Regions from separate parts of the Comamonas sp. FUJ_7 genome, predicted to be linked through region 2. Evidence: predicted binding sites of a transcription regulator. Region 2 holds the regulator's gene; the other holds the start of a gene.
What was found. Region 2 encodes LexA, which represses DNA repair genes until DNA is damaged. Its sites were predicted from a motif close to ACTGTATNNNNATACAGT; they were not measured.
Positions count from the first base shown of each region.

Region 1: a site for LexA is predicted at 2,251-2,268, ahead of recA (recombinase RecA). Genes of this name have one in related genera too.

Region 1 is NZ_JBXXZI010000008.1:21,735-37,183, forward strand. Features, by position in the region: gene AC2I9W_RS12820 (sensor histidine kinase N-terminal domain-containing protein) at 1-783, opposite strand, end outside; gene AC2I9W_RS12825 (response regulator) at 882-1,559, opposite strand; gene AC2I9W_RS12830 (MarR family winged helix-turn-helix transcriptional regulator) at 1,697-2,188, opposite strand; gene recA (recombinase RecA) at 2,326-3,441, shown strand; gene recX (recombination regulator RecX) at 3,661-4,122, shown strand; gene AC2I9W_RS12845 (MgtC/SapB family protein) at 4,126-5,355, opposite strand; gene yddG (aromatic amino acid DMT transporter YddG) at 5,378-6,298, opposite strand; gene argC (N-acetyl-gamma-glutamyl-phosphate reductase) at 6,505-7,437, opposite strand; gene sucC (ADP-forming succinate--CoA ligase subunit beta) at 7,943-9,103, shown strand; gene sucD (succinate--CoA ligase subunit alpha) at 9,125-10,024, shown strand; gene AC2I9W_RS12870 (TerC family protein) at 10,151-10,840, shown strand; gene AC2I9W_RS12875 (DMT family transporter) at 11,017-11,898, opposite strand; gene pyrF (orotidine-5'-phosphate decarboxylase) at 12,110-12,937, shown strand; gene AC2I9W_RS12885 (LysR family transcriptional regulator) at 12,956-13,864, shown strand; gene AC2I9W_RS12890 (Bug family tripartite tricarboxylate transporter substrate binding protein) at 14,072-15,055, shown strand; gene AC2I9W_RS12895 (NAD(P)/FAD-dependent oxidoreductase) at 15,233-15,449, opposite strand, start outside.
Region 2 is NZ_JBXXZI010000001.1:657,381-672,829, forward strand. Features, by position in the region: gene lpxK (tetraacyldisaccharide 4'-kinase) at 191-1,222, shown strand; gene AC2I9W_RS02985 (Trm112 family protein) at 1,301-1,489, shown strand; gene kdsB (3-deoxy-manno-octulosonate cytidylyltransferase) at 1,495-2,271, shown strand; gene adk (adenylate kinase) at 2,706-3,362, shown strand; gene AC2I9W_RS03000 (asparaginase) at 3,586-4,578, opposite strand; gene lexA (transcriptional repressor LexA) at 4,661-5,332, shown strand; gene AC2I9W_RS03010 (hypothetical protein) at 5,518-5,943, shown strand; gene AC2I9W_RS03015 (hypothetical protein) at 6,000-6,398, opposite strand; gene rng (ribonuclease G) at 6,936-8,423, opposite strand; gene AC2I9W_RS03025 (Maf family protein) at 8,592-9,206, opposite strand; gene rlmH (23S rRNA (pseudouridine(1915)-N(3))-methyltransferase RlmH) at 9,317-9,784, opposite strand; gene rsfS (ribosome silencing factor) at 9,785-10,465, opposite strand; gene hemF (oxygen-dependent coproporphyrinogen oxidase) at 10,698-11,651, opposite strand; gene purD (phosphoribosylamine--glycine ligase) at 11,651-12,943, opposite strand; gene AC2I9W_RS03050 (YebC/PmpR family DNA-binding transcriptional regulator) at 12,940-13,659, opposite strand; gene AC2I9W_RS03055 (helicase HerA-like C-terminal domain-containing protein) at 13,741-15,267, shown strand.

The sequences.
Region 1 (15,449 bases), on a different contig from region 2:
CAGCGGGGTCTTGAGCTGGTGAGCGGCATCGGCCAGAAAGCGCTTTTGTGTGGCGATGGAGTCGTCCAGCCGCTGCAGCAGATCGTTGACCGAATCGACCAGAGGCACGACCTCCAGGGGCACATCCCGGTGGTGTATGGGAGAGAGGTCTTCGGGCTTGCGCGCGCGAATGCGCTCTTCCAGCCGGTGCAGCGGCTTGATGCCGCGTGCCAGCGCCAGCCACACCAGCAAGGCTGCCAGCGGCAGGATGACGAACTGGGGCAGCATCACGCCCTTGATGATTTCGGTAGCCAGCACGCTGCGCTTTTCGCGGGTTTCGGCCACTTGTACCAGTGCATTGGGCTCGCCCGGCAGCGGCATGCGCACCCAGATGTAGGCCACGCGCAGGTCAATCCCCTTGTACTCTTCGTCGCGCAGCAGCACGGTACCTGTGGGTGGCGCTTCATCACTGGCCGGCGGGCGCGGCAGGTCGCGCTCACCCGCCAGGTATTCGCCCTTGGTGCCGCTGACCTGGAAGAACACCGTGTCCGACTCATCGGCACGCAGAATTTCGCTGGCCGACTGCGGCAGATTGAACTGCACCTTGCCCCGTTGCACGATGACCAGCTGCGCCAGCGCCTGTGCGTTGTACTCCAGCGCACGGTCAAACGGCTTGTTGGCCAGGCCCTGGGCCACCAGCCAGGTCAGCGCCAGACTGACGGGCCACAGCAGCAGCAGGGGCGTGAGCATCCAGTCAAGGATCTCGCCAAAGAGGGACCGCTGCTCACGCTGAAAAATTTTCATGCTTGTAAAACTGGCGTGTTCCAACTCAGGGATGGCCAGCAAGGGCCGCCCACCAGCAGCAAAGGCCATCGTCCCCTCGGGGGAAGCGGCGCAGCCGCTCAGGGGGGGGCTATCTTTTCCAGGCAGTAACCAAGACCGCGCACGGTGGCGATGCGAATCGGCCCTTTCTCGATCTTCTTGCGCAGGCGGTGGATATAGACCTCAATGGCGTTGTTGCTGACCTCTTCGCCCCATTCACACAGCCGCTCTACCAGCTGGTCCTTGCTGACCAGACGGCCCGCGCGCTGCAGCAGCACCTCCAGCAGGCCCAGCTCGCGCGCCGACAGCTCGACCATCTTGCCGTCGATGGTGGCCACGCGCCCGGTCTGGTCGTAGACCAGCGGGCCATGCTTGATGGTGGAACTGGCGCCGCCCATGCCGCGCCGGGTCAGAGCACGCACGCGTGCTTCCAGCTCGGACAGCGCAAAGGGCTTAGCCATGTAATCGTCGGCGCCGTAGTCCAGGCCTTGCACCCGTTCTTCGATGGAATCGGCCGCCGTGAGAATCAGCACCGGCAGCGCATCGCCACGCCCGCGCAGGCGCTTGAGTACTTCCAGGCCATGGACCTTGGGCAGGCCCAGGTCAAGAATCAGCAAATCGAATTCGCTGCTGGTCAGCAAGGCGGTATCGGCTTCGCTGCCGTTGGCCACGTGGCTGACCACGGCACCCGAGCTGCGCAGCGTGCGCAGCAATCCATCCGCCAGCACCTGGTCGTCTTCGGCAATCAGTATGCGCATGAGTGTCTCCTGCTTGTTATGTGTGCTTGAGTGCACTTTTGCTGCCATTGTAGGGATGGCCCAGCACGGTTCGGCGCAATTCTTGATGGCAGATGGCTGGCGTCAACAAGTCGTCAATACAGGGTGATGGCAGCGCTCTAATAACCGTCGGCGTAGGCCTCCAGACCCAGCGCCACTACGGTGGCCACATCGTCACCCACGGCTTCGCGGAACTCGGCTTCGGCCTGCGTTACTGCGTCGTGAAAAGCCTGCAGCCAGGCCAGCCCTGTCTCTGTAAAGCGCACTCGCTTGGCACGTGCGTCATGCGGGTCGGCCTCTCGCGTCACCAAGCCCCAAGCCTCGCATTGCGTCACCAGGTCGGCCATGGCCTGCTTGCTCATGCCGGCCTTGTCAGCCAGGTCGGTCAGACGGTCGCCCGCCAGTGATAGGTGGCGGGTGATGTGAATGTGCGCCGCCCCCACTTTGTCGCGCGCCGCGAGGTTGGACAGGGCCAGCGGAACCTCGATATCGCGGGCCATGAGCTGCAGCACACGCGCATCGAAGCGGCGCATGGCATGACCGAGCTGACGCCCCAGATGGGTTTGACGCCAGGCATCGGAGGGCGGGGTGACGGGGGCAATTTCGCTCATGGAAAATAGTAAGGCAAACTGACTAAATACTACAACACAAGTGCTGAACAAACTCATAAACTACTGTTCAAGCATCCAGCCTGAATGCAAAGACAGGGCTGGCCACAGACAGTCATTCACCTATCCTGGAGCCTGATATGAACGCCATTGCCAAGAACCCCGCTGCCGACAACGGCGAAAAAGCCAAAGCCCTGGCAGCCGCCCTGGCCCAGATCGAAAAGCAGTTCGGCAAGGGCACCATCATGAAGCTCGGTGAGGGCGAGGCGATCCAAGATATTCAGGTGGTTTCCACCGGCTCTCTGGGTCTGGACATTGCCCTGGGCGTAGGTGGCTTGCCCCGTGGCCGCGTGATCGAAATCTACGGCCCTGAATCCTCGGGCAAGACCACGCTGACGCTGCAGGTCATCGCCGAGATGCAAAAGCAGGGCGGCACCTGCGCTTTTATCGACGCGGAGCACGCGCTGGACACCAGCTATGCCCAGAAGCTGGGCGTGAACCTCAATGAAGTACTGATCAGCCAGCCCGACACCGGCGAGCAGGCGCTGGAAATTTGCGACAGCCTGGTGCGCTCGGGCGCGGTGGATCTGATCGTTGTGGACTCGGTGGCCGCACTGACACCCAAGGCCGAAATCGAAGGCGAGATGGGCGACTCCCTGCCCGGCCTGCAAGCCCGACTGATGAGCCAGGCGCTGCGCAAGCTCACCGCGACGATCAAGAAGACCAACTGCATGGTCATCTTCATTAACCAGATTCGCATGAAGATCGGCGTGATGTTTGGTTCGCCCGAAACCACAACCGGCGGTAATGCGCTGAAGTTCTACGCCTCCGTGCGTCTGGACATTCGCCGCACCGGCAGCATCAAAAAGGGTGACGAAGTCATCGGCAACGAAACCAAGGTGAAGGTCGTGAAGAACAAGGTATCGCCTCCTTTCAAGGTGGCTGAGTTCGACATTCTGTTTGGCGAAGGCATCAGCCGCGAAGGCGAGATTCTGGACATGGGCGTGAACGCCAAGATTCTGGACAAGAGCGGTGCCTGGTACGCCTACAACGGCGAGAAGATCGGTCAAGGGCGTGATAACTCCCGTGAATTCCTGCGCGAGAACCCAGCTCTTGCCATCGAAATCGAAAACAAGGTGCGCGAAAGCCTGGGCATCTCCTTGCTTCCCGTGGCGGCAGAGGAAGAGGCTGCCAAGGGCAAAAAGGGCAAGAAGGCCGATAAAAACGGTGTCGATGAAGACGGCGTGATTGGGTAATCACTCCCCCTGAGCGGCTTTGCCGCTTCCCCCTTTCTCTAGCGCGCTAGGGGAGGGGGACGACAGCCTCGCTGCGGGGCGGCCCTTGCTCGCTGTCACTGGTTTGGTACATGCCTGTTTTTGAGGCCTCGGGCCTTGCAAAAAAGTTGCCATCTTTGCGCAGGTATCCCCTGCGCTTTTTTGTTTTTACGTTTGTTCTGATTTCTGGAGATTTGTTGCATGAGCTTTGCCAAGCTCTCTCTCAAAGGGCGTGCTCTGAAGCTGCTGGCGCAGCGTGAGCATTCGCGGCTGGAGTTGCTGCGCAAGCTGAGTCCACATGTGCAAGACGGTGACGACTTGCCGGCCATTCTGGACGAGCTGGAAAAGCGTGGTTTTATCAGTGTGGAGCGGGTGGTGGAGTCAGTCATTCGCAGCAAGGCAGGCCGCTTTGGTACGGCACGCGTGCTGCATGACTTGCGCAGCAAGGGACTGGATGATGAGACCGTGCGGCAAGCCAGTGAGCAGTTGCGGGGGAGCGAGCATGCGAGGGCCTGGGCGGTCTGGAAGCAGAGGTTTGGCAGTCCGGCCCAGACACCGCAAGAGCGCATGAAGCAAATGCGCTTTCTGGCCAGTCGTGGCTTTGGCGGTGACGTGGTGCGCAAGGTGGTGGACAAGCAGCAGCCACCCGAAGAGGACTTCTGATTTTTATAGCAGCATGCCAAGGCCGGCTGCCGTGACCATGCCAATCAGGCCCAAGGCCACCTGGCTGCCGTATTGGCCGCCACCGCTGGCAAAAGCCAGCAAGGTCTTGGCCAGACTGCTGGTGCCCAGCACGCCCAGAACGCCCCAGCGGGCAACCTCCAGCGGCACCAGTCCAGAGGTCTGCAACTGGGCGACCCCGGCCGCCGCCGCATGTACTTCGGCCAGTGCGACCAGCATGGCCGTGATGAGCACACCGGCACTGCCAAAGCGCTCACCCAGCAGGGCGGCCAGCAAGGAAACTCCGGTAATCAGTGCGGCAATCAAAAGCGCCTGACTGAGCTTGAAGGCGCGGTCTGAGCTTTGCGGCATTTGCATATCGGTTTGCCGGGCGCGCCAGAGCCAGAATCCGGTGACGACGAGCAGAGCCAGAGCCGCAGCGGACAGAGCCGGCCAGGTAGCGCGCAGCAAGGCTGGTGAGGCTGAGCCCACAACGGCCATGAAGAGCAGCAGCGATGCAAGATTGGCCAGCAGTGCGGCGGCAGCGCAAGCCATGCTCTGGGTGGCGTTTTCGCGGGCTCTTTGGCCCATGCCCGTGACGGTGGCTGATGAAGAGACAAAACCCGAGAAAAAGCCGGCAATCGACAGGCCCCAGCGGGCGCCGAAGAGTCGCTGCGCGATATGGCCGAACATGCCGACTGCCATGACCAGCACGACGATGCGCCAGACGGTGGACGGACTGACGGCTCCCCAGGGGTCCATCGCTTGTGCGGGCAGCAGCGGCAGCACTACCAGGGCAGCTGCGGCCAGCATCAGGCCGTCTTGCAGTTCTCGCTCGCTGATGAGTTCGCGGCTGAGTTTTTGCAATGGGGCCTTGGCCATCAGCAAAATTGCGACCAGCACGGCAAGAGCGGCTGCCAAGGCGCGGTTTTCAGCGGCCAGGCCGCCTAGCAGCACACTGAGCAGCAGTGCAACCTCGCCCGTCAGCCCCGGGTCTTCATGTGCGGTGCGCCAATAGGCGGTGATGGTGAGGCCGCCCACCAGCATGGCAAAGGCGATAAAGACCGGCAGGCCCAGCATCCAGCTCAGGCAGCCCAGCAGGCTGACCAAGGTATGGGTACGTGTGCCAGCCGCTTGTATCTGCTGGCCAGCATGCATGCGCTCGCGCACCACGCCCAGCATCAAGCCTGTGCCCACGGCGGTCATCAGGTCGCCCAAGGTGTCGTTGAACTCCATCGCCACTTATCCTTTTTTGCTTTCAATGGCGGGCGCTGCGCGTTGCCCACCAGCAGATCAGAGAACCCATTGTGACCATGGCCACGCCTTGCCAGAAGCTCCAGCCCGGCAGGACTTGAAGCAACACACTTGCCATCAGCGCAGACAGCACGGGGGTGAAGTAAGAGGCTGCGGCCAGCACCGCCAGCTTGCCGTGCTGAATGCCATGCTCCCAGCAGCTATAGCCCAGCGCCGTGAGCGCACCAACCAGCAAGACCTGCAGCGCAGTCATGGCTGACCACTGCATGGGCACAGCGTCCGTCAGCAGCCACCATTGAAGCCAGAGAGCCAGAGCCGTGCCGGTGACAAACAGGCCCACGGCATTGAAGCCTGCGCCGTAGCGGCGGGCCAGCAGCGAGTAGGCGGGCCAGATCAGTGCTGCGGCAAAGCCCATGGCATAGGCCAGAGGGTTGTGCTGCATATGGGCGAGCATGAGAGACGGGCTGAAGCTCTCGCCGCCCAGCACGTGGGCCAGCCCCCACAGGCAAAGAAGCACGCCCGGCCATAGCCACCAGCGCGCAGTCTGCTGACCGCAGAGCACGGCCAGCACGATGGTGAGGCTGGGCCAGAGGTAGTTGATGAGGCCGATCTCCATGGCCTGCGCGCGATCCTGGGCCAGGCCAATGGCCACGGACAGGCAGATTTCATAGATCACAAACAGCGCACCGCAGCCCCATAGATAGACCGGCTGCATCTCGCGCCAGCGGGCTACTTCACGCCAGCCTTTGCGCCCGCGTGCCAGGGCGATGCAGACAGCGGCGGTGGTGTAGAGGCAGGCCGCTCCGCCCACCGCGCCCAGCGGCTCGGCCACGGCGCGTATCAGGCCCACGGTGCAGCTCCAGCACAGCACGGCCAGCAGGCCTATGAAGGTGGCGCGCTGTACGGAGGCTTCATGAGGGCTCATGGTGCGAGACTTTCAAAAACAGGAGCTGCATGCGCAAGGTTCACCTTGAGTTCAGATGGAAATCGACTTGAAAGCATTGCTTTAAAAGCGCTGCAAGCTATGAGTTTGATGGGATTTTTAGCGCTTGTTCAAGTCATGACGATGTGCGGTCTGCAGCCATGAAAAACGGCCCCTAAGGGCCGTTGTCGCAAGGATGGTGCGCCGCTTTACAGGCCCAGCATGATCTGCAGGTTTTGCACGGCTGCGCCGCTGGCACCCTTGCCCAGATTGTCCAGACGCGCAATCAGCACGGCCTGGCGATGCTCTTCATTGGCAAACACGCGCAGCTCCAGCTGGTTGGTGTTGGCCAGGGTGTCGGCAGCCAGCTTGTTGTCTTCGGTAGGCGGCAGCACGCTGACCCAGTTGGCGGGCGTGTTGGTGGCTGCGTAGTGGCTGGCCAGCGCGTCGTGCAGATCGGCCGCCTTGGGGGCGCCGGGCAGCAGGTCCAGATGCAGAGGCAGCTGCACCAGCATGCCCTGGGCAAAGTTGCTGACGGCGGGGATGAACACGGGGCGGCGTGTCATGCCGGTGTAGTGCAGGATTTCGGGAATGTGCTTGTGCGACAGGCCCAGTGCATAGGCCTCATAAGGCGCAGCGTTGCCGCCTTCATAGGCTTCGATCATGGTGCGTCCGCCGCCGGTATAGCCGGACACGGAGGGCAGAGCCACGGGGTAGTCGGCAGGAATCAGGCCCGCAGCCACCAGCGGTGCCAGCAGGGCAATGGCGCCTGTGGCGTAGCAGCCGGGGTTGCTTACGCGGGTGGCGGTCTTGATGGCGTCAAGCTGGCCGGCGCGCAGTTCGGGGAAGCCATAGACCCAGCCGGGGGCCGTGCGGTGCGCGGTCGATGCATCGATGATCTTGATGGCGCGGCCAGTCTCTGCGGTGATGGAGTCCACCATGGCGGCGGTTTCACGGGCGGCATCGTCGTGCAGGCACAGGATGACCAGATCCACACCGGCGATCAGGGCGCGCTTGGCAGCGGGGTCCTTGCGCAGTGCGGGGTCGATACTGACCAGCTCCACACCTGCAAAATCGACCAGACGATCACGGATCTGCAGACCTGTGGTTCCTGCTTCTCCGTCAATAAAGACTTTTGCCATTGCATTTCTCTCCTGCACCGGCGCGGGCATTTCTGAGGTTTATATGCCGCTGCCTGCGGCACCATTGCCGCTTTCCGAACGCCGATTGTCCTTGAATCTTGTAAGCGATGCGCATTGGCTGTCTTTGAGATCGTCAGCCTGTCCTGCGCCAGGAGTCATGCCAATCTCATGCAAATGGCCTAGTTAACATCGCAGTTACTCAGGCTTGTCAGCGCTTTGCCAGCCGATGGCACCGAGGGCTGAGCTTTTATATAAGACATTGGAAAGTTGCAGGAAGAAAAAATATCGTGTAGGAATAATTTTCTTAAATAATTCAATGCATTGCAGCTGTTTCACGAACGCGACAAAGTTGGCCTGAATTGTGGATTCTGCGCATATTCGGGTGTCGTTTTGCGCGGTGCAACATGGTACATTGCTGCTCGCCATGTCATAAGAACCCGATGGTCAGACTTCTTTGAAGTGTGTGCCAAGCGGGTATTTCCCCTCAGTTCAGAGAGACAAAGTCATGAAGATTCATGAATACCAAGGCAAGGAAATCTTGCGCCAATTTGGTGTGCCCGTTCCCCGTGGCATTCCTGCATTTACCGTGCAAGAGGCTGTTGAAGCAGCCCAAAAGCTGGGTGGACCCGTGTGGGTGGTGAAGGCTCAGATTCACGCTGGTGGTCGCGGCAAGGGCGGCGGCGTGAAGGTGGCCAAGAACATCGATGATGTGAAGTCACTGTCCGAGCAGATTCTGGGCATGCAGCTGGTCACGCACCAGACCGGCCCCGAAGGCCAGAAGGTTCGCCGCCTGTACATCGAAGACGGCGCCGACATCAAGAACGAGCTGTATGTGTCGCTGGTGACGGACCGCGCCACGCAAAAGGTTGCCCTGATCGCTTCGAGCGAAGGCGGCATGGACATCGAGGCCGTGGCTGAAGCCACGCCCGAGAAGATCATCACCGAGATGATCGATCCCCTGACCGGTATCACCGAAGCGCAATCGCGCAAGGTGGCAGCTGCCATCGGTCTGGAAGGCAAGTCCATCGACCAAGCCGTAGACCTCTTCGCCAAGATCTACAAGTGCTACATGGAAACCGATGCGTCGCTGGTGGAAATCAACCCCCTGAACTGCGACTCCAAGGGCGACCTGATGGCCCTGGACGCCAAGTTCAACTTCGACCCCAACGCGCTGTTCCGTCATCCCGACATCGTGGCTTACCGCGATCTGGACGAAGAAGACGCTGCCGAAATCGAAGCTTCCAAGTTCGACCTGGCCTACATCTCCCTGGACGGCAATATCGGCTGCCTGGTCAACGGCGCCGGTCTGGCCATGGCCACCATGGACACCATCAAGCTGTTCGGCGGCGAGCCTGCCAACTTCCTGGACGTGGGCGGCGGCGCTACTGCCGAGAAGGTCACCGAAGCCTTCAAGATCATGCTCAAGAACCCCGAAGTCAAGGGCATCTTGGTCAACATCTTCGGCGGCATCATGAAGTGCGACACCATCGCCACCGGCGTTGTGACCGCTTGCAAGGCCGTGAACCTGAGCGTGCCTCTGGTCGTGCGCATGAAGGGCACCAACGAAGAACTGGGCAAGCAAATCCTCAAGGATTCCGGTCTGCCCATCATCGCTGCCGACACCATGGCCGAAGCAGCGACCAAGATCGTTGCCGCCGTTAAGTAATACGCCCCCGGAGATAGAAACATGTCGATCTTTATCAACAAAGACACCAAGGTCATCACCCAGGGCATTACTGGCAAGACTGGCCAATTCCACACTGAAAAGTGCCAGGAATACGCGAACGGCAAGAACTGCTTCGTGGCAGGCGTGAACCCCAAGAAGGCTGGCGAAAAGATTTTCGACATCCCAATCTTTGGTTCCGTCAAGGACGCTGCCAAGGAAACCGGCGCTACCGTGTCCGTGATCTACGTGCCTCCCGCAGGCGCTGCTGCCGCCATCTGGGAAGCTGTGGAAGCTGATCTGGATCTGGCCATCTGCATTACCGAAGGCATTCCCGTGCGCGACATGCTGGAAGTGCGCAACAAGATGCGTGCCAAGGAAGCCGCTGGCGGCAAGAAGACGCTGCTGCTGGGCCCCAACTGCCCCGGCCTTATCACGCCTGACGAAATCAAGATCGGCATCATGCCCGGTCACATCCACAAGAAGGGCCGCGTGGGCGTGGTGTCCCGTTCCGGCACGCTGACCTACGAAGCCGTGGCTCAGCTGACCGAACTGGGCATTGGCCAGTCCTCCGCTGTCGGTATCGGTGGCGACCCCATCAACGGCCTCAAGCACATCGACGTGATGCGCGCTTTCAACGACGATCCCGACACCGATGCCGTGATCATGATCGGTGAAATCGGCGGACCCGATGAAGCCGAAGCTGCCCAGTGGTGCAAGGCCAACATGAAGAAGCCTATCGTGGGCTTCATTGCTGGCGTGACTGCGCCTCCCGGCAAGCGCATGGGCCACGCAGGTGCCCTGATCTCCGGTGGTGCTGACACGGCTGATGCCAAGCTGGCCATCATGGAAGAGTGCGGTTTCACCATCACTCGCAACCCATCCGAAATGGGTCGCCTGCTGCAAGGTCTGCTGAAGAAGTAAGCCCTTTGCAGAGGTTCGTGATGCAGCGTAAAAATTTACGCAGTATTACGAACGGTCCAGGGGTCTGACGGCCCCTAAACTGCCTCCACTCTTAAAAGAAAGCGCCGCGAAATGCGGCGCTTTTGTATGGAATTTTTGAATAGCGCCGACTTCTGGATCGGCCTGGTGAAGATCGTCTGGATCAACATCATCCTCTCAGGCGACAACGCCGTCGTCATCGCGCTTGCAGCGCGTTCTCTCCCCTCTCAACAGCAGAAAAAAGCCATCATGTTTGGCTCTGGAGCCGCCGTGGTGCTGCGCATTGTGCTGACCGTGGTGGCCGCCAAGTTGCTGGAGTTGTCCTTCCTGCAAGTGGTGGGCGGCTGCCTGCTGCTGTGGATTGGCTATCAGCTGCTGACCGGTGGCGATGACGAAGAAGGCGAATCCAAGGGCAATGGCTCCATGCTGGCCGCCATTCGCACCATTCTGATTGCCGATCTGGTGATGAGCCTGGACAACGTGATCGCCGTGGCGGCAACGGCCCAGGGCAATATGGTGCTGCTGATCCTGGGGCTGGCCATCTCCATTCCCCTGGTGATCTTTGGATCTACGCTGATGATCAAGCTGATGGAGCGCTTCCCCGTCATCATCACGCTGGGCGCAGCGTTGATCGGCTGGGTGGGCGGTGAAACCATCATGAACGACAACCTGCTGCACGGCGTCATCGTGGCTCATCCCTGGCTGCACTACGTGGCAGCTGCCGCTGGCGCGGTGCTGGTGGTGGGGCTGGGCAAGCTCATGCAGGCACGTGGGGCCAAGCAGGAAGTTGCAGCTTAAAGCCTTCTTTCTCTGAATAAAAAAGCGCACTGTGGGAGCATAGTGCGCTTTTGTTTTTGTAGCTGCTGGTGCTTGCTGTGATTGGGCTAGATGCTGATTTGATTCATTTTTTCAGTTGGCCTGATTGACGCTCAGGGGGGCTCTGTCTTCCAGCAAAAAGCAGCATTAAAAAAGCCTCAAGCCTTCTTGCTAGGCCACAGCACCGACGCAATCGCCACCACCATCAGACACACCGCCGTCCAGTCCTGCCAGTGCAGCACCTCATTCAGCCACCAGGCACCGGAGAAAACACCCAGCACCGGGATCATCATCACGCTCAGGGTCGATGCCACGGGTGGCAGGCTACGGGCCAGGTAGAACCACACGGCCTGGGCAAAGCCCAGCACCAGCACGCCATTAAAAGCGATAGCAGCAATCGCACTCTGGTCGGGCGCGTGCCATTGTTTTCGTTCAAAAACAAAAGCCAGCACCGTCAGTACCACCGTGGTCAGCGCCACCATCCAAAGCGACAGTGTCATCAGCGGCACGGGCGCTTCGGCGCGGCGCAGCAACTGCGTGCCCCAGGCCCAGCCGGCGGCGGCAATCAACATCAGCATCACGCCCATAGGTTTGCTGCCCAGTGCCCCGACCTCATGCCACAGCAACAGCAGCACGCCCGCAAAGGCTGCACCCACGCCGGCCCAGGCTCGGGCACCCAACTTGTCGTTGAAGAACAGGCTGCCGAAAATGGCTGAAAAAATAGGCATGGTGTAGCCCAGAATCGCCGCCCGCCCGCTGGAGAGTGTGGGAATGGCGATGATGATCAGGCAGTGCCAGATCACCATGTTGAACAGCGTGAGCTTGGCCAGCTGGCCCCAGTAGCTGCGCGGAATGGTCAGCGGCAAGCCTTTGATGGCGACAAAGACGGCCAGGATGGGCAGGCCGATCCACATGCTGACCATGCGGAAAGACAGAGGCGGAAAGTGCTGCACGCCCAGCTTCATCACGGGCCAGTTCAGGCCCCAGACGATGGTGAGAAGAACGAGAAGAACGAGCTGTCTGGGCGTGAACGAAGGCATGGGCTGATTATCTCCCCTGGAATGATCGTCTCCCCCTGAGGCGCTTCGCGCTTTCCCCCAAGGGGGACGACAGCCTCGCTGCGGGGCGGCCCTTGCTCGCTGTCTCTTTGTTGCGGTGTGCCAGTTTTGGAGTGTGTTGGTCTTGCTGTGTGCTGTTTGAGCAAAACCTGTGGCCGGGCTTGGAAGGGTCGAGCAATTAAAATCGCCCTTTATGACTTTTATCGACATGCTGCGCGACGCGTCCACGCGCAATGACTCCATGCTGTGCGTGGGTCTGGACCCTGAACCCAGCCGCTTTCCCGGCGCCATGAAGGGCGATTCTTCCAAGATCTACGACTTCTGTGCAGCCATCGTCGATGCCACCCATGATCTGGTCAACAGCTTCAAGCCCCAGATCGCCTACTTTGCCGCCCATCGCGCCGAAGATCAGCTGGAAAAGCTGATGGAACACATGCGCCGCGTGGCACCCCATGTGCCCGTGATTCTGGATGCCAAGCGCGGCGATATCGGCTCGACTGCCGAGCAGTACGCCAAGGAAGCTTTCGAGCGCTATGGCGCGGACGCCGTGACGCTGTCGCCCTTCATGGGCTTTGACTCCATCACCCCCTACCTCAAGTACGAGGGCAAGGGTGCTTTCCTGCTGTGCCGTACCTCCAACCCCGGCGGTGATGATCTGCAGGCCCAGACCCTGGCCGACGTGCCCGGCAACCCCCATATGTTTGAACATGTGGCCAAACTGGCCCAAGGCCCCTGGAACACCAATGGCCAGCTGGGTCTGGTGGTGGGGGCTACCCGCCCGCACGAGATCGAGCGTGTGCGCGCCGTGGCTCCCACGCTGCCCCTGCTGATCCCCGGCGTGGGCGCCCAGGGTGGCGATGCTGTGGCGACTGTCAAAGCGGCCAAGATCGGTGGTGGCCCCATCATCATCAACTCCTCGCGCGCCATTCTGTATGCGGGCCAGGGCGATGACTTTGCCAAGGCCGCGCGTGACGCAGCCATGGCCACACGCGCCACGCTGCAGGCCGCAGCCAACTCCTGATAGGCAAGGTCTCTGGCCATGCAAAGCAAATGGCTGGAAGACTTTCTGCTCCTGGCCCAGGAGCGCAGCTTTACCCGTGCGGCAGAGCTGCGCCATGTCACTCATCCCGCCTTTGGCCGCCGTATCCGGGCCCTGGAGGAGTGGGCTGGCACGCCGCTGATTGAGTCGGGTGGTGGGCCGGTGCGTTTGACCCCGGCCGGAGAGGTCTTTCGCGATACCGCCGAGCAGATGGTGCGCACGCTGGCCCAGTCGCACGACGAGCTGCAGGCCGTGGCCGGACGACAGGCCCATGTGATCACGCTGGCCACGGGCCGCACGTTGGCCCGCACCATCGTTGCAGACTGGCTGGCGCACCACAGCAGCGTGCTGCAGCAGGCAGAGATGCGTGTGGTGACTCGTACTCTGGATGAAACCGTGCACATGCTGCAGCGCGGTGAGGTCAGCTTCTCTTTGCTCTATCACCATGCGGCGATTGCCGTGCGGCTTGATGGCCGCCAGTTCAGTCATCTGAATGTGATGAGCGACAAGCTGGTACCGGTAGCCAGGGCGGATGCCGAAGGCAAGCCTCTGTTTGCATTGGCCCGGGCATTGTTGCCAGGAGCCAGCCCTGTGCCCTATCTGGCCTTCTCCCACAGCATGGCGCTGGGGCGGCTGGTGGAAGACCATCTTGCCAATCATCCGCTGCTGCCCAGGCTGCGTCGCTGCATTGATTGCGATTCGGCAGACGCCAACTATGAGTACGTACTCAGAGGCTTGGGAGTGGCCTGGATGCCTTGGTCCATGGTGCAGCGCGACTGTCAGGCCGGCCTGCTGGCGCTGGCGGGCGACAGCCATCTGGATGTGCATTTCGATGTACGTCTGTACCGGCCCAAGCGCCGCCTAAGCGCGGCTGCCGAGCAGTTCTGGATCGATATCACCGGTCAGTAAATAAGCAGTCACTCTGGGCATGATGCAGGTATAGCCTGGGGTGGAGAAAACAGCCAGTTGCTCGCGACGGCAGTGTGACAAAGGTGACTCAAGGCCTACGTAAAAGCACGTGAATGTGCTGAAATGGCACGGAGATGTGCTGTATCAGCACAAAAAGTCTTTCTCTGTCTTCGCACAATTGCGCTCATACAGATTCGGAATAATCTCATGCAAAAAACAAACATGCTCCGCCGCACCACCATCGCCGCAGGTCTGCTGATGGCCGCTGCCGTTGCGGCTCCCGCTTTCGCCTCTGACAACTACCCCAGCAAGGCCATCACCATGGTCGTGGGCTACCCCGCAGGCGGCAGCACCGACCTTGTAGGTCGCCTGGTGGCGGATGGACTGGCCAAGAAGCTGGGCCAGCCCGTGGTGGTGGAAAACCTGGGCGGTGCCGGTGGCGTGATCGGCGCGCAAAAAGTGGCCAAGGCCCAGCCCGACGGCTACACCATTCTGGTGGGCGCCAACAACGAGCTGGCCATTGCCAAGCTCATCAACAAGGCGGTGAAGTACAACATCGGCGATTTCACTCCCATCGGCCTGGTGGGTTCGCAGCCCATGGTGCTGGTGGCTTCGCACAAGGCAGGCGTGAAGAACGCGGTCGAGTTTGTGAGCCTGGTTTCCAAGAACCCCGACAAGTTCAGCTATGGCAGCTCCGGCGTAGGCACAGCCCTGCATCTGGCGGGTGAGCTGGTCAAGGAGCAGGGCAAGCTGCACATGATGCATGTGCCCTACAAGGGCGTGGCGCCGCTGACCACCGATCTGGTGGGCAGCAACATCGAATTCGGCATGTTTGTGCTGTCGTCCGGCCTGCCCCAGATCAAGGCGGGCAAGGTCGTCGCTCTGGGTACGACCGAAGCCAAGCGCTCGGCCATTACGCCCGATATTCCAGCCCTGTCCGAGCTGCCCCAGTTCAAGCATGTGGACATCAACAGCTGGTTTGCCATGATGGGCCCCAAGGGCCTGCCTGCACCTATCGCAGCCAAGCTCAAGCATGCACTGGATGAGGTGATGGCTTCGCCCGAGTTCCGCAAGAAGATGGAAGAAACCGGCAATGTGGTGGCCGATCCCAAGGTGGATGCTGGCAAGTACATCAACGCGGAGATCGCCAAGTACACCAAGATTGTGCAGTTTGCCAAGATTGAGAACTGATAGAGGATGGGTTCTGGCAGCTTGAGGCTGCCATGGACTCCAAAACGGTCTGTTCCTTTGTGGGCAGGCCGTTTTTTGATAGCTGCTTGCGCTTTCTGTTATTGGGCGAGAGGCTTATTTGGCTCTTGCTTCTGTTTGGGCAACACGCCTCGTCGCTGATGGCGAACAAGCAGCCAATCACCCCAGCTGACACCGCGAAGGCGACACCGCGCCCACATTCACCTTCTGCTGCGCCAGCGACGCATCCAGCATCTCCCCGAGCAGCAGATTGCGTGCCAGCAGGCTGTAGCCGGCGGCGCTCTGGATGCCGTAGCCGCCTTGCGCAGCGACCCAGAAGAAGCCTGCCACGGGCGTGGGCGATGCGTCCCAGCCGATGACTAGCTCACCATCGGCC
Region 2 (15,449 bases):
GGGCACGAAAAAGGCATACACAGCACTTCTGCTCATTGGTACCCAATCCTGTATCCAGCCACAAACTCAGGCATGAGTCCTACGCCTCAATATGCATTGGATGGGCTGTCTCCACGAACAAAACAAATTTTGGTGACTTTGTCCACTCGATTCAGCAGCAAAGCCTTGCTCTTATGATCGAGACTCCGCCATGTCCAGCTTTACCCCTCTCTCTTCCCATCATCAACACGGGCTACGCGCCGTATGGCGACAGCGCGGGCCCCTGGCCTGGCTGCTGTGGCCTCTGTCATTGATTTACGGCTCCTTGCAAGGCTGGAATGCCAAGCGCATGCGCAACCATCAGCAAAGTGCAGGCGTTCCCGTCATTGTGGTTGGCAATGTCATCGCAGGTGGTGCTGGCAAGACACCCGTGACTCAAGCCGTTGTCGCCCACCTCCAATCGAAAGGTTGGCAGCCGGGCATCATCTCGCGCGGCTATGGCCGCAAGATCAAAAACGGTCAGGATTGCCGCGAAGCATTGGCAGACAGCCCCGCCAGTGATGTAGGGGACGAGCCTGCCTTACTGGCTCGTAGCACAGGCGTTCCCGTCTTTGTTGCCACCAAGCGCATTGATGCCGCACGGGCGATGCGCCAACACTACCCTCAGATCAATGTCATCGTCAGCGATGACGGCCTGCAGCATCTGCGCTTGGCGCGAGACGTTGAGCTGTGCGTCTTCAACGATGAAGGTACTGGCAACGGATTTCTACTACCCGCCGGCCCTCTGCGCGAACCTTGGCCGCGTACAGTGACAGCCGTGCTTTATGCAGGCACACCCCCTCACCCTGCAGGTTCCTCGCCTACTTTTGCGCTGCAGCGCAATCTGGCCAGCCAAGCGCGTAACGGTCATGGGCAGAGCATCACCCTGAAAGACCTCAGCGATCGACCGATAGAGGCTGTGGCTGCTGTAGCACGCCCTGAATCGTTTTTTTCCATGCTGGCGACACAGGGCGTGCTCCCTGCAGCAACACAGGCCTTGCCAGATCACTATGATTTCGAGAGCTTTAGCCGAAAGCTGGGTAAGGAAAATCCATTGATTTGCACTGAAAAAGATGCAGTCAAGCTCTGGCGCAAACACCCTGATGCCTGGGCTGTGCCTTTGCAGTTGCAACTGCCCGACGAATTCTGGCACTTGCTGGATACGAGACTGGCCGCAGTTTGCGCAACAGACCGCACAGGCTGACTATCATTAGCGCCAGTTCTCAGACTTCAGACATTTGCAGCCCTCCCGGCTGCCCACTCATTGATTGCAGGATTCCCCATGGATGCCAAACTTCTTGAACTACTGGTCTGCCCCGTCACCAAGGGCCCACTGCGCTTTGACCGCGAGCATCAGGAGCTGATCAGCCATAGCGCGCGCCTGGCCTATCCTGTTCGCGATGGCATCCCTGTGCTGCTAGAAAATGAAGCACGACCTTTGTCCGACGAAGAGCTGAGCGACGAGCAATAAAAGCCATGAGCTACACGGTACTGATTCCAGCCCGCCTGTCATCCTCGCGCTTGCCCGGAAAGCCACTGGCTGATATTGCCGGCCTGCCTATGATCGTGCGCGTGGCGGAACGCGCTGCATTGGCCGGGGCCGCGCGCTGCGTGGTTGCCGCCGATGACGAGAGCATTCTGCGCGCCTGCTCAGAGCATGGCGTTCACGCCATCCTCACCCGCAAAGATCACCCCAGCGGCAGTGACCGCCTGGCCGAGGCCTGCTCACTGCTGGGCCTTTCAGGCAACGATGTGGTTGTCAACGTGCAAGGTGACGAACCGTTGATCGATCCCAAGTTGATTGATGCTGTCGCTCAACTGCTGCTGGCCCGCCCCGAAGCAAGCATGGGTACGGCAGCACACCCCATCAGCAGCCTGGCTGACTACCGCAACCCCAATGTGGTGAAAGTCGTCTGCGATGCAAGCAGATTGGCCAACTACTTCAGTCGCGCTCCCATCCCTTTCTCTCGCGACCACTCTGATGAAAAGTGGTGGGAGACAGCGGCCCCTCAGCACGGACACACAGGTTTCGCACCATTGCGCCATATCGGCATCTATAGCTACAAAGCGGGCTTTCTGCGTCAGTTCCCGCAGCTTCCTCCTGCCCCGACAGAGGCCATGGAGCAGCTTGAGCAACTGAGAGCCTTATGGCATGGACACCGTATTGCGGTACACATCACCCCTGATGCGCCCGGCGCTGGCGTGGACACCCCCGAAGACCTTGAGCGCGTGCGCGCCGTCTTCTCGCACTGACACAGCGCTCGTAAGCCGCTTGAGCAAGCGCACAGCATTAAAGCAAAGGCTGAGGAACTTTGGTGACGCTCGTCTTTGCTGACAATACCTTGCAAGTTTCTGCCGCTAATTCCTTTATCAGCTTAATTCCTCTAACCGCTCAGTCTAAAAAAGCCTAGACCCAATACAGATAAGGGCTGCTAGCTATACTTTCCGCATAGTCCAAATAGCGCATGTAAGACTACCTGTACTTGAATTACAACTACAGTAATCGCGTTTGCAGCGGATACCAACCTCCAATTGGCCGCACTTGTGACAGTTTTGCCTAGCTTGTGTAAGGCTCTGTTGGTCTAGTGCATGCTATCCTTGCCCGCGAAAAAATATGACATGAGGATTACAGGCGTCCACCCGCCTGCCTCGGTCAGCAAGAATTTCTACTCTCCTCAAGGATTTCCATGAAACTGATTTTGTTGGGTGCTCCCGGCGCCGGCAAAGGCACTCAAGCGGCCTTTATTTGCCAAAAGTACGGTATCCCTCAAATCTCCACAGGCGACATGCTGCGCGCTGCCGTCAAGGCTGGCACTCCTCTGGGTCTGCAAGCCAAGGCCGTGATGGATGCAGGCCAACTGGTCAGCGACGATCTGATCATCAATCTGGTCAAGGAACGCATTGCTCAGCCCGACTGTGCCAAGGGTTTCCTGTTTGACGGCTTCCCCCGCACCATCCCCCAGGCCGACGCCATGAAGGCCGCCGGCGTGAAGCTGGACTATGTGCTGGAGATCGACGTGCCCTTCGATGCCATCATCGAACGCATGAGCGGCCGCCGCAGCCACCCTGCTTCTGGTCGAACCTATCACGTCAAGTTCAACCCCCCAAAGGTGGAAGGCAAGGACGACGTGACCGGTGAAGACCTGGTTCAGCGTGAAGACGACAAGGAAGAAACTGTCAAGAAGCGCCTGGATGTCTACAGCAACCAGACCCGCCCTCTGGTCGACTACTACAGCAACTGGGCCAAAGCTGACGCTGCAGCGGCCCCCAAGTACCGCGCGATCAGCGGTACTGGCTCCGTGGAAGAAATCACTGAGCGTGCTCTGGCTGCGCTGGCATCCTGAACACTTGATCTCTCGGTCATAGTGCGCTCCGCATATGAAGTGCACTATAGAAAAGCTGCCCTGAAGGCTGGTGGAAACACCAGCCTTTTTTATTCTGAGCACCACATCTCATGCAGCTCAGTTATAAAAATACATAACACCTCCCCGTTTGATGGCCTTGAGCTGCAGCCTGAAAGAGGTGTTTACCGATCTCCTCAGATCCCATTGACCATGTTCTCGGTATCTAGCACCTATCGGTGCGTGGCCAGCCCATCAGCTCCAGCATCAAACTGATTCTGGCCTTGACTGCAGGCAGCGTACTCACCAGAGGATCCGTCACTCCTGCGGCCTGCACCACCTGTCCCTGCTCACAACGGGTGGTCAGCCTCACAAACATGCCTTGCTCTTGCGCCCAATCCAGGGCTGGAATCAGCGCTTGATGGACCGTTCCATTGCCAGTTCCAGCCACCACTACACCTCTCACACCAACCGCATGCCAAGCCTTCAGCAATGTCATGGCCACCACATGGTTATAGCCAGCATGACTAGTGAGCATCTCGACCAAAGGCCAAGCTTGCGGCTCTGGCAGTGCCTGAGCGGATGGAAGCCCCTCCAAACCAAGTTGACGGGGCACGGCTTGCGCCCAGCGCACAGCCCCCTCCTCCACCCAGCCTTGCGCTCCCGAGTCAATGCCTTCAAAGGCATCTACTCTATAAGGGTGAGATTTACGCACTTCCAGCGCTGTAAAGATGCGTCCAGCCACCACAGCCAGCACTCCTCGACCTGCAGCCTGCGCATCCGCAGCACAAACAACCGCATCGCGCAAATTACCGGGTCCATCAGCAGAAATTGCCGTGGCGGGGCGCATGGCACATGTCAGTACAACGGGCTTCACAGGCTGGAGTACGCATTGCAAAAACCATGCAGTTTCCTCCAGAGTATCGGTACCGTGGGTAATGACAATGCCGGCCACTTCCTCATCTACCAACAGCTCTGCACAACGGCGCGCCAATGCCCGCCATGTGACGTAATCCATGTCCTTGCTGTCGAGCTGAGCAACCTGTTCAACCTGCAGTTCACCCTGGCTTGCACTCCGCTGCAAACCAGGCACCGCCTGCAGCAATTCGCTCACCTCCAACTGAGCCGCTCGGTAGCCAACATTCGCCCCCGCCTGATCTGCCACCCCTGCAATCGTGCCACCTGTCCCCAATATGACGATATTTTTGCCACGCTCCACTTGCAGTCCTCTTCAAACTGATTAAAAATACAGGTACTGGATGAAAATACAGCCCTCATCCTCGATTGATCAAGGAATGCCAATGGACCACCCCAAGCTCACTGCCCGCCAGCAGCAGATACTGGATCTCATCCAGTCCAGCATCGCGCGCACTGGCGCACCACCGACACGAGCAGAGATTGCCAGCACCTTCGGCTTCAAGTCTGCCAATGCAGCTGAAGAACATCTGCAAGCACTGGCCCGCAAAGGAGTGATCGATCTGGTCAGCGGTACCTCCCGAGGCATTCGTCTACGTGCAGAGACCGTGCGCAATATCAACGCGGCGCGCGGAACCAGGTTCGCCTTGCCGTTGTCGGCTATGGCTCCTCTGATACTACCCCTGGTCGGCCGCGTGGCTGCAGGCTCGCCTATTCTGGCGCAGGAACATATCGATCAAAGCTATTCCGTAGAGCCCAGCCTGTTCGCCGCCAAGCCCGACTATTTGCTCAAAGTACGCGGCATGTCCATGCGGGATGCAGGCATCATGGACGGTGACCTGCTGGCCGTTCAATCGACACACGAAGCGCGCAATGGACAGATTGTGGTCGCCCGTCTAGGAGATGATGTCACCGTCAAACGCTTCAAACGCACACCTCAAGGCATTGAGCTGCTGCCTGAAAACCCTGACTACAAGGTCATTCACGTAGCTCCAGAAGAGCCATTTGCCATTGAAGGCTTGGCCGTGGGCCTGATCCGCAACAGCATGTTCATGTAACGACCTTGCGATCCATTCAGCGACAGCTCAACAGTACGGCGTTGAAGTCCTTTCTTAATCTAACACTCCAGCCCCAGAGGTAGGTGCGAAGCCATTGAGCTTCGCCCTGGGCGGAGCTATTTTCGAAAAATGCAGTCCTGCCCTTATCCATTCCGATGATCCTGATCATCACAAGGAGTTGCCAAATGGGATTCGCCACATCACTTCAGTCTTTCAACCTCCCCAGTCAGAAAGACCCATCCTCTATGCTTGCCGCCAGCCTGGAGCCGAATACGGTGCCCTCTCCCTCTGCCGCCGAATCTTCCAGCAAGGAATATTCCAACCTCAAAATCACTCGCCACCGCATTCCTTTTATGCGGGCCAACCGCAGTCGCGATCCCAAAAGCAGCGCCATATCGCGGTCCAGAGCTTCCAGAGACCCCTCGCAACTGCTAGCAGTGCCAGCAACTGTCAGCACACAGATGAAAAGTACTCCTTATAAAGCGCTAAGAATCGTTCAGCATGAACCCGGCAAGCATCCAGAATGTCTTTTCATCTCTGGTCGCATGGCAGATGTCTGTGCTGCACTAGAGCGCATGGCTTTGGCCGAGCAAGCTGCCCCACAAGCCTAAAAGCCCGTGATTGAATCACAGGCTACAGTCCCTGAAAAAGAGATCTGACACCTATCCTAGGGAAGAGAGTCCCCTCTCTCAGACAGCAAAGACTCATTCAGTGCTCCTCCGCGGCCAGGTAGTGTGAAGAGAATCTGAAGATTGTCAGCATCCATTTGCTGTACGACGATGGTGCCGTCGTCATGCAGGTAAATCCGCACTGATTGAACATCATCCAGATCCCAGTACGCGACATTGGTACCCACCCCATGCCAGCCATGTTCTTCACAGAGTCGCCTGCGCCTCAGAGCTTGCAAAAATTGCGGTGGAGCTCCCATATCTGAGTTAACTCTCACCCAATTCTCGATCACCAGTGCATAAGCACCTTGCTGTGACTCACAAGGCTCTGCCGCCTTCAAATGCTTGATCCAAGAATTCAAACGCGAAGCAAAGCTGTATTGCAGGTCGTGGACCATGTAGCCCCCAAAAAATGAGCGAGAAACTGAAACAGATCAACACTTTTACATAAGCAGCTGAAATATCCTACAGACAATTTACCAACAGACACCAATGAAGCAGATTGCGATGACTGCCCCTCAGGCCGAGGTTCAAGAACCATCTACAAGCCGCCACAGCGACATAATTTTGGCAAAGAGGCGCGAACAGGCCTCCTGAAAAGATGCACGGGATCCCCCTTAACCTAAGCCTCAATGTCATTCACCCAAAGGTTTGCTCAGTCCGCCTCTGATGTAACTCCAGCAATCTCAGCTTTACTCTCTGCGCTTGCAGACCCCATTCGGGTTGCAGCCAGCAAGCACAAAACCAATTAGTCTCGCTCAGCATCTTCATCTACAGGCGTTGATTCAATTCAGTCGCAGTTCAAAATCACAAGCCGAGACCCATATCTCAGCATTTACCAAGCCTTTGATGCAAAAAAGGGGAGATTCCTTTCAGAATTTCCCCTTGCTCATTAAAACGTGATCATGCAGATCAGGATCGCGATGCCCACTGACTCACAGCAAAACGATGTCGTACTGCTCCTGCGCCATCGCCGTTTCGGCCTGCAGCGAGATGGGCTTGCCAATGAAGTCCGACAGGCTGGCCAGGTGTTGGCTTTCCTCGTCAAGGAACATCTCCACCACCTTGGGCGATGCGACGACGCGGAACTCGTGGGGGTTGAACTGACGCGCCTCGCGCAAGATTTCTCTAAGCACTTCATAGCAAATGCTGCGTGCCGTCTTGACATTGCCTTTGCCGGAGCAAGCTGCGCAAGGCTCGCACAGCATCTGGGCAAGAGACTCGCGCGTGCGCTTGCGCGTCATCTCCACCAGGCCCAGCTGCGAGAAGCCTCCGGCCATGGTTTTGACGCGGTCGCGGGCCAGTTGGCGGCGGAACTCGGAGAGCACCTCGCTCTGGTGGTCTTCCCGCACCATGTCGATAAAGTCCACGATGACGATGCCCCCCAGATTGCGCAGTCTCAGCTGACGCGCAATGGCATGTGCGGCTTCCAGATTCGTCTTGAAAATAGTCTCATCGAAATTGCGCGCACCGACATAACCGCCGGTATTGACGTCAATCGTGGTCAAGGCTTCGGTCTGATCGACGATCAGGTAGCCACCAGACTTCAAATCCACTCTGCGCCCCAGGGCTCGGGCAATTTCCTCATCTATGCTGTAGAGGTCGAAGATGGGTCGCTCACCCTTGTACAAGGCCAGCTTGGGCACGGCGGCAGGCATGTATTCCTGGCCGAAAGTCTTGAGCAGAGCAAACTGCTCCTTGGAGTCAATGCGAATGCTTTGGGTGTTCTCGCCCACCAGATCCCGCAGCACGCGCTGCAGCAGATTCAGGTCCTGATGCAGCACGGACATGGCGGGCAGCTTTTGTGCAGCATCCTTGATGCGCGCCCAGGTCTTGCGCAGATAGCGAATGTCGTCGGCCAACTCAGCGTCGCTGGATTCTTCACCATTGGTGCGCAAAATAAAGCCACCACCGCCGCCGCTTTCCTTGGTTCCCACCAGCTCCTGCAGGCGTGCGCGCAAGGCATCGCGTTCGTTTTGTGGAATCTTCTGGGAGATACCGATATGGTCGTCCTGCGGCAAGAACACCAGCAATCGCCCGGCCACACTGATCTGCGTGGAAAGGCGTGCACCCTTGGTGCCTATGGGGTCCTTGATGACCTGCACCATGATGGACTGGCCTTCAAACACCTGTTTTTCGATAGGAACCAGAGGCTGATCCTTGCGCGCAAACATGGGGGCTTCGCCATTGTCCTGACGCTGCCACACATCGGCCACATGCAAGAAGGCTGCGCGTTCCAAACCAATATCGATGAAAGCCGACTGCATGCCGGGGAGCACACGCGAGACCTTGCCTAGGTAAATATTGCCCACCAGCCCACGCTCCAACGGGCGCTCCATGTGCAATTCCTGCACCGCTCCGTTTTCGACGATCGCCACCCGCGTTTCCTGAGGCGACCAGTTGATCAAAATATCTTGCTGCATTGACTGTCGTTCTTTCTTTATAGGTCTTGCAATTCGGCTGCACCCAGTGTGCGACGCCCACATGGCAGACGCAAGACGGCCAGCATGTTAAGCATGCCCTAGCGGGTTGGAGTCCCAAACCTGCGCTGAGTTCAGGAGCCTTGTTATGTACCAGGTCTTGGCTAGGCCTCAGAGTGACCAGCCCAGCTGGCGCAGCAACTGGGCAGTTTCATAGACCGGCAATCCCATGATGGCTGAATAGCTGCCGCGAATTTCTGCAATATGTGCTGCCGCCCTGCCCTGTATGCCATAGGCACCAGCCTTGCCCATGGGCTCACCAGACGCCACATAGGCATCAATCTGAGCTTCGCTCATGGGTGCAAAGTGAACTGTCGAGACACACAAGGCCTGTAGACGCTGAGCTCCACTTTGCATCGCGATGGCAGTCAACACCTCATGCTCCGTGCCCGAAAGCAAGCGCAGAATGCGGCGCGCATCCGCCTCGTCCTCAGGCTTACCCAGAATCTGCGTACCCAGTGCAACCGTAGTGTCGGAGCACAGAATGGGGGCAGCTGCCAACCCGCGACGTGCATGGCGCGCCACGGCGGCCTCAAGTTTGCCTTCTGTCACGCGCTGCACATAGTCACGCGGGGCTTCACCTTTGCGCTCTGCCTCTATGGCTTCGGCATCCTCGGCAATATCACCCGCTGCATTAGGCAGCAGTAACTCATGCGCCACCCCCAACTGCTCCAGCAGCTGACGACGGCGAGGACTTTGGGATGCGAGGTAGATAAAGGGCGTCATGACTTTGAATGAAAAAGGCCGTTAGCGCTTATGTACCAAGCGCAAACGGCTATCAAAATCATAGTATCACGCAGCACGCAAAATTGCACGCTACGCCGCCTTGCAGTGAATCACTCACGGTGATAGGGGTGGCCGGCATTAACCGACCAGGCACGATACAACTGCTCAATCAGCAGCACACGCACCATGGCGTGCGGCAAGGTCAGGTCAGATAGGCGAATGCGATCATGCGCAGCGGCCTTGAACGTAGGGTCCAGCCCATCGGGCCCCCCAATGACCAAGGCTACATCATCGCTTTCCAGCTGCCAGCCCTTGAGGCGCTGGGCCAGCGCCTTGGTGGTCAGATTGGCTCCACGCTCATCCAGCACCACGATACGGGTGCCGCGAGGAATGGCCGCCTCGATGCGCTTGCGCTCTGCGGCATACAAGGTCTCCAGCGTCTTGGAGCCACGTGGCTCGGTCTTGACGGCCTTGAGTTCGACCTTGAGTTCGGGCGGAAAGCGCTTGGCGTAATCGTCGTAGGCCGTCTGTGCCCAATCGGGCACATGCAGACCTACGGCCACGATGGTCAACTTCATTTACGCCTTGGCGCGGGGTGCACGCTTGGCAGCGGGCTTGGTCGCAGCGGTCTTGGCGGTACGGGGTGTGCTGGGCTTGACCACCACGGTCTTCACAGACTTGGCAGCAGCAGACTTTGCAGCGGGCTTCTTGGCTGCGGGCTTGGCAGCCGCTGTTGCAGTCTTGGTGGCTGGCTTCTTGGCTGCGGCCTTCTTGGCGACAGTTTTTTTCTCGACCACTGTGTTTTCTGCAGCAGCCTTTTCCACCGCCATCTTGGCGGCCAGCTTCTTGGCAGCCAGCTCAGCGGGCTTGGGCTTGGCTGCACCCAGCTTCATGCGCACAGGTGTCTCGCCCCAGATTTCTTCCAGGCGGTAGTACTGGCGAATGGCGGGCTGCATGATGTGGCAGACGGCCGAGCCGCAGTCCACGATGATCCATTCGCCGTTTTGCTCACCTTCCTGGCGGGGCACGGGAAAGCCTGCTTCCTTGACGGCTTCGCGCACGCTGGAGGCCAGCGCCTTGGTCTGGCGGTTGGAGGTACCGGAGGCCACGATCACGCGCTCGAACAGCGGGGACAGCGCTTCGGTGTTGAACACCTGGATGTCGTGGGCCTTAACGTCTTCGAGACCGTCAACAATGGCTCGCTGAAGTTTGGTGACGTCGCGCTTGGCTGCGGAATCCGATTTGGTGGAGGTGGTCATCAGGCGATGGGATCAGTAAATGATGGGATCAATATAGCGTGTGCCGCACCACGCCCGTATCAGGGCTGGGTTAGCGTAAGCGTACGGTCCGTACAAGACCTGAGCTTTTCACGCATTGAAAAAGGTTGATGCGCCAATTGTTGATTGCGCATCCAGCTATGGAAATTATAGTTTTCTAGAGATTTCCTTGCTGACAGGGCTTTATGCACGCAATCAGCAAGGATTTGTCGCCTTACAGCCAATCGCGGCGGATCAGGAACTTGTCGAGCAACTCGCGCTCAGGAGTTCCTGGCGCATCTTCCCGCTGATAGCTCCAGTCCGCATGGGGTGGCATGGACAGCAAGATGGACTCGGTACGGCCACCGGACTGCAGGCCAAAATGCGTGCCACGGTCCCAGACCAGATTGAACTCCACATAGCGGCCACGGCGGTAGCGCTGAAAGTCCACCTGCTGCTGCGTGTACTGCGCATCTTTGCGGCGCTCCACGATGGGCAGATAAGACTTGAGGAAGGCATCGCCTACCGACTGCAGCATGGCAAAACTGCCTTGCTGCCCCAGCTCGCTGAAGTCATCAAAGAAGATGCCGCCAATGCCGCGCTGTTCATCTCGGTGCTTGAGGTAGAAATACTCATCACACCAGGTCTTGAAGCGCGGATAGAGCTGATCGCCAAATGGAGCCAGCGCATCGCGGCAGGTCTGGTGGAAGTGCACGGCATCTTCTTCAAAGCCGTAGACCGGCGTCAAATCCATGCCGCCGCCAAACCAGCAAGTCTTGGGCTGGCCTTCATGGCCTGCCGAGATCATGCGCACATTCATGTGCACCGTGGGCACCATGGGATTGCGCGGGTGAAACACAAGCGACACCCCCATGGCTTCAAACGGAGCACCCGCCAGCTCAGGGCGGTGCTGGGTGGCCGAGGGAGGCAATTGCGGCCCGCGCACATGCGAAAAGCCACAGCCTGCGCGCTCAAACACACGACCACCTTCCATGATCTTGGTGATGCCGTCACCCTGCAGCTTCTCGCCGGGAGCCTTGTGCCAGGCATCGGCCAGAAAGCGTACACCCTCCTCACCTTCAATCGCTTCCAGCGCTTCGGTGATTCGGGCCTGCAGTCCCATCAGGTACTCACGAACCTCGGTCGCAGGCAACTGGTCAGCCACGGAAGTTGAGGAGTTCTGCGTCATCAGTCAGCCTTCTTCACGGCACGGAAGCCAATGTCGCGGCGGTACTGAGCGCCATCGAAATGGATGCTGCGAGCCACGGCATACACCTTCTGCTGCGCCTGCTTGACGCTATCGGCCAAGCCAGTCACGCACAGCACGCGACCACCGCTGGTCACGGGCAGACCTTCGTCATTCAGCTGGGTTCCAGCGTGGAAGACCATCGCATCGTCGGCTGCTGCAGGCAGGCCGGTGATGACATCACCCTTGCGGGGCGCTTCTGGGTAGCCGGCAGCGGCCATGACCACACCCAGAGCGGTGCGGCGATCCCACTGCAGCTCCAGTTGATCGAGCTTGCCTTCAGTGGCTGCCAGCATCACATCGACCAGATCGCTCTTGAGGCGCATCATGATGGGCTGGGTCTCGGGATCACCCATGCGGCAGTTGAACTCCAGCGTCTTCAACTGGCCGGCCTTGTCGATCATCAAACCCGCATACAGGAAGCCGGTGTAGGTGATGCCGTCTTTTTCCATGCCACGGATGGTGGGCAGAATGATCTCGCGCATAGCGCGGTGATGCACATCGGCCGTCACCACAGGAGCGGGCGAGTAAGCACCCATGCCACCTGTATTGGGTCCCTGGTCATCATCCTTGAGGCGCTTGTGATCCTGGCTGGTAGCCAGCGCCAGCGCGCTCTTGCCGTCGCACAGCACGATGAAGCTGGCCTCTTCGCCATCGAGGAACTCCTCGATCACCACACGCGCACCACCTTCGTTGTGGGTCACGCCGTATTTGTTGTCCACCAGCATGAAGTCCACGGCATCGTGAGCTTCCTGCAACGACATGGCCACGACCACGCCCTTGCCGGCAGCCAGGCCGTCGGCCTTGACGACGATGGGTGCCCCCAGCCGATCCACATAAGCGTGTGCGGCGACGGGATCGGTAAAGGTTTCGTACTGCGCCGTAGGAATGCCATGGCGTGCCATGAAGTCCTTGGAGAACGCCTTGGACGACTCCAGCTGGGCAGCTTGCTTGGTCGGGCCAAAAATCTTCAGGCCATGGGCACGGAACTCATCGACCACGCCGGCAGCCAGGGGAGCTTCCGGGCCCACCACGGTCACAGCGATCTTTTCGGCCTGAGCCCATTCGCGCAGAGCCTTCACATCGGTGATGTTGAGGTTCTCCAGCTTGCCGCCAGCCAGGGCTGTACCACCGTTGCCGGGAGCCACATACACCTTGGTCGCCTTGGGCGATTCGGCCAATTTCCACGCCAGAGCGTGCTCACGGCCACCGCCGCCAATCACAAGAATTTTCATAGGTCTGCGTTGTGGTAGACGTCCTGAACGTCATCCAAGTCTTCAATCATGTCCAGCAGCTTCTGCATGCGAGCTGCGTCGTCGCCTTCAAGAGCGATGGTGTTTTCAGGGCGCATGGTCACTTCGGCCATATCAGGCGTCAGGCCTGCCGCCTGCAGTGCATCACGCACGGCTTCAAAGTCGCCCGGTGCGGTCAGCACTTCAATGCCACCCTCTTCATCGGTAATCACGTCATCGGCGCCAGCTTCCAGGGCAATCTCCATGACTTTTTCCTCGTCCGTGCCTGGAGCAAACAGAATCTGCCCCACGTTCTTGAACTGGAAAGCCACCGAGCCTTCGGTGCCCATATTGCCGCCATGCTTGCTGAAAGCATGGCGAACCTCGGCCACCGTACGTACGCGATTGTCCGTCATTGTGTCGACGATGATGGCAGCGCCGCCGATGCCATAGCCTTCGTAGCGAATTTCTTCGTAGGTCACGCCATCGAGATTGCCGGTGGCCTTGTCGATATTGCGCTTGATATTGTCGGCCGGCATGTTGGCCGCCTTGGCCTTGTCCACTGCCAGTCGCAGACGTGGGTTGGCCGTCAGATCACCGCCGCCCTGACGGGCTGCCACCATGATTTCACGAATGATGCGGGTCCAGATACGGCCGCGCTTTTCATCCTGGCGACCCTTGCGGTGCTGGATGTTGGCCCATTTGCTGTGTCCTGCCACAGGGAATCCTTTGATATTTGATTTAACCTAGCGGGTGAGATTTTACTTTTGACTGTAAGCCCCCCTCAGAGGAAACCCGAAATGGCTTCACCCTTATTGATTGCCCAGCACTCTGCCACAGAATGTGCCCTGCTGCCCGGACTGGCCAATCGGCATGGCCTGATCACCGGAGCGACAGGCACCGGCAAAACCGTCACCCTGCAAAAACTGGCTGAGAGCTTCTCACAAATTGGCGTACCTGTTTTCATGGCCGACGTCAAAGGCGACTTGAGCGGTATCAGTCAAAGCGGAAAAATCGGCGACAAACTCGCCGCTTCGCTCAAGGATAGAGGTATTGAGCTGCCAGAGCCCCTAGCATGCCCGACCACGCTGTGGGACGTGTTTGGCGAGCAAGGTCATCCTGTGCGCGCCACCATTTCGGACATGGGGCCACTGCTCATCGGCCGCATGCTGAACCTCAACGACACGCAGATGGGCGTGCTCACACTGGTCTTCAAGATTGCCGATGACAACGGCATGCTGCTGCTGGACCTCAAAGACCTGCGCGCCATGCTCACCTTTGTGGGCGACAACGCCAAGCAGTTCACCACCCAATACGGCAACATCAGCGCCGCCAGCGTGGGCGCCATACAGCGCGGCCTGCTGACCATTGAAAGCCAGGGGGGCGACCAATTCTTTGGCGAGCCCATGCTCGACATCAACGATTTGATGCAGACCGGCGCCAACGGCATGGGCGTGATCAATGTGCTGGCCGCCGACAAGCTAATGAATGCGCCGCGCCTGTATTCGACCTTTTTGCTCTGGCTGCTGTCCGAGCTGTTCGAGCAACTGCCCGAAATTGGCGACCCTGAAAAGCCCAAGCTGGTGTTTTTCTTTGACGAGGCCCACCTGCTGTTCAACGACGCCCCCAAGGTTCTGATTGAGCGCATCGAGCTGGTCGTGCGACTGGTGCGTTCCAAGGGAGTGGGCGTGTATTTCGTCACCCAGAACCCGCTGGACGTGCCCGACAGCGTGCTAGGCCAGCTGGGCAACCGCGTGCAGCACGCACTGCGCGCCTTTACTCCGCGCGACCAGAAGGCCGTGGCCTCTGCGGCCTCCACCATGCGCCCCAACCCCGGCCTGGATATTGCCGCGGCCATTACCGAGCTGGCCGTGGGCGAGGCGCTGATCAGCTTCCTCGACGAAAAAGGCCGCCCCAGCGTGACCGAGCGCGTGTTTGTCATCCCGCCCGGCAGCCAGCTCGGGCCCATCACGCCCGACCAGCGCAAGGCCCTGATCAGCGACTCTCTGGTCGCAGGCGTCTATGAAGAAGCGGTGGATCGCGAATCCGCCTTCGAGCTATTGCGCGACCGGGCTGGCAGCGCCACTCCCGCCAAGCCCGGCGAAGCGCCAGCGGCGGCCGGTGCGGCGCAGCAAGCCAGCACTTCGGACTCCATGATGGATGGGCTCAAAGAGCTGCTGTTCGGCCGCACCGGCCCGCGCGGCGGCCAGCATGACGGTCTGGTACAGACCATGGCCAAGTCCACCATGCGCACCATGGGCAACAACCTGGGCAAGGAAATTCTGCGCGGCGTGCTGGGTGGTATTCTGGGCAACAAGAAGCGCTAAATTCATAGCTACTTGCGCTTGACAGGCCTGCGTTGCAGGCCTTTTTCATTAAAAACTGGGGAAATTACCGGGAAGCCCAGTCACACCGAGGACTTCCATCCATCACAGCACCGGGCCACCATCTGTGCCATGTCGCACACACCATCCAGCCCCCACACCTCTACCCCCTGCGCCACATCGGA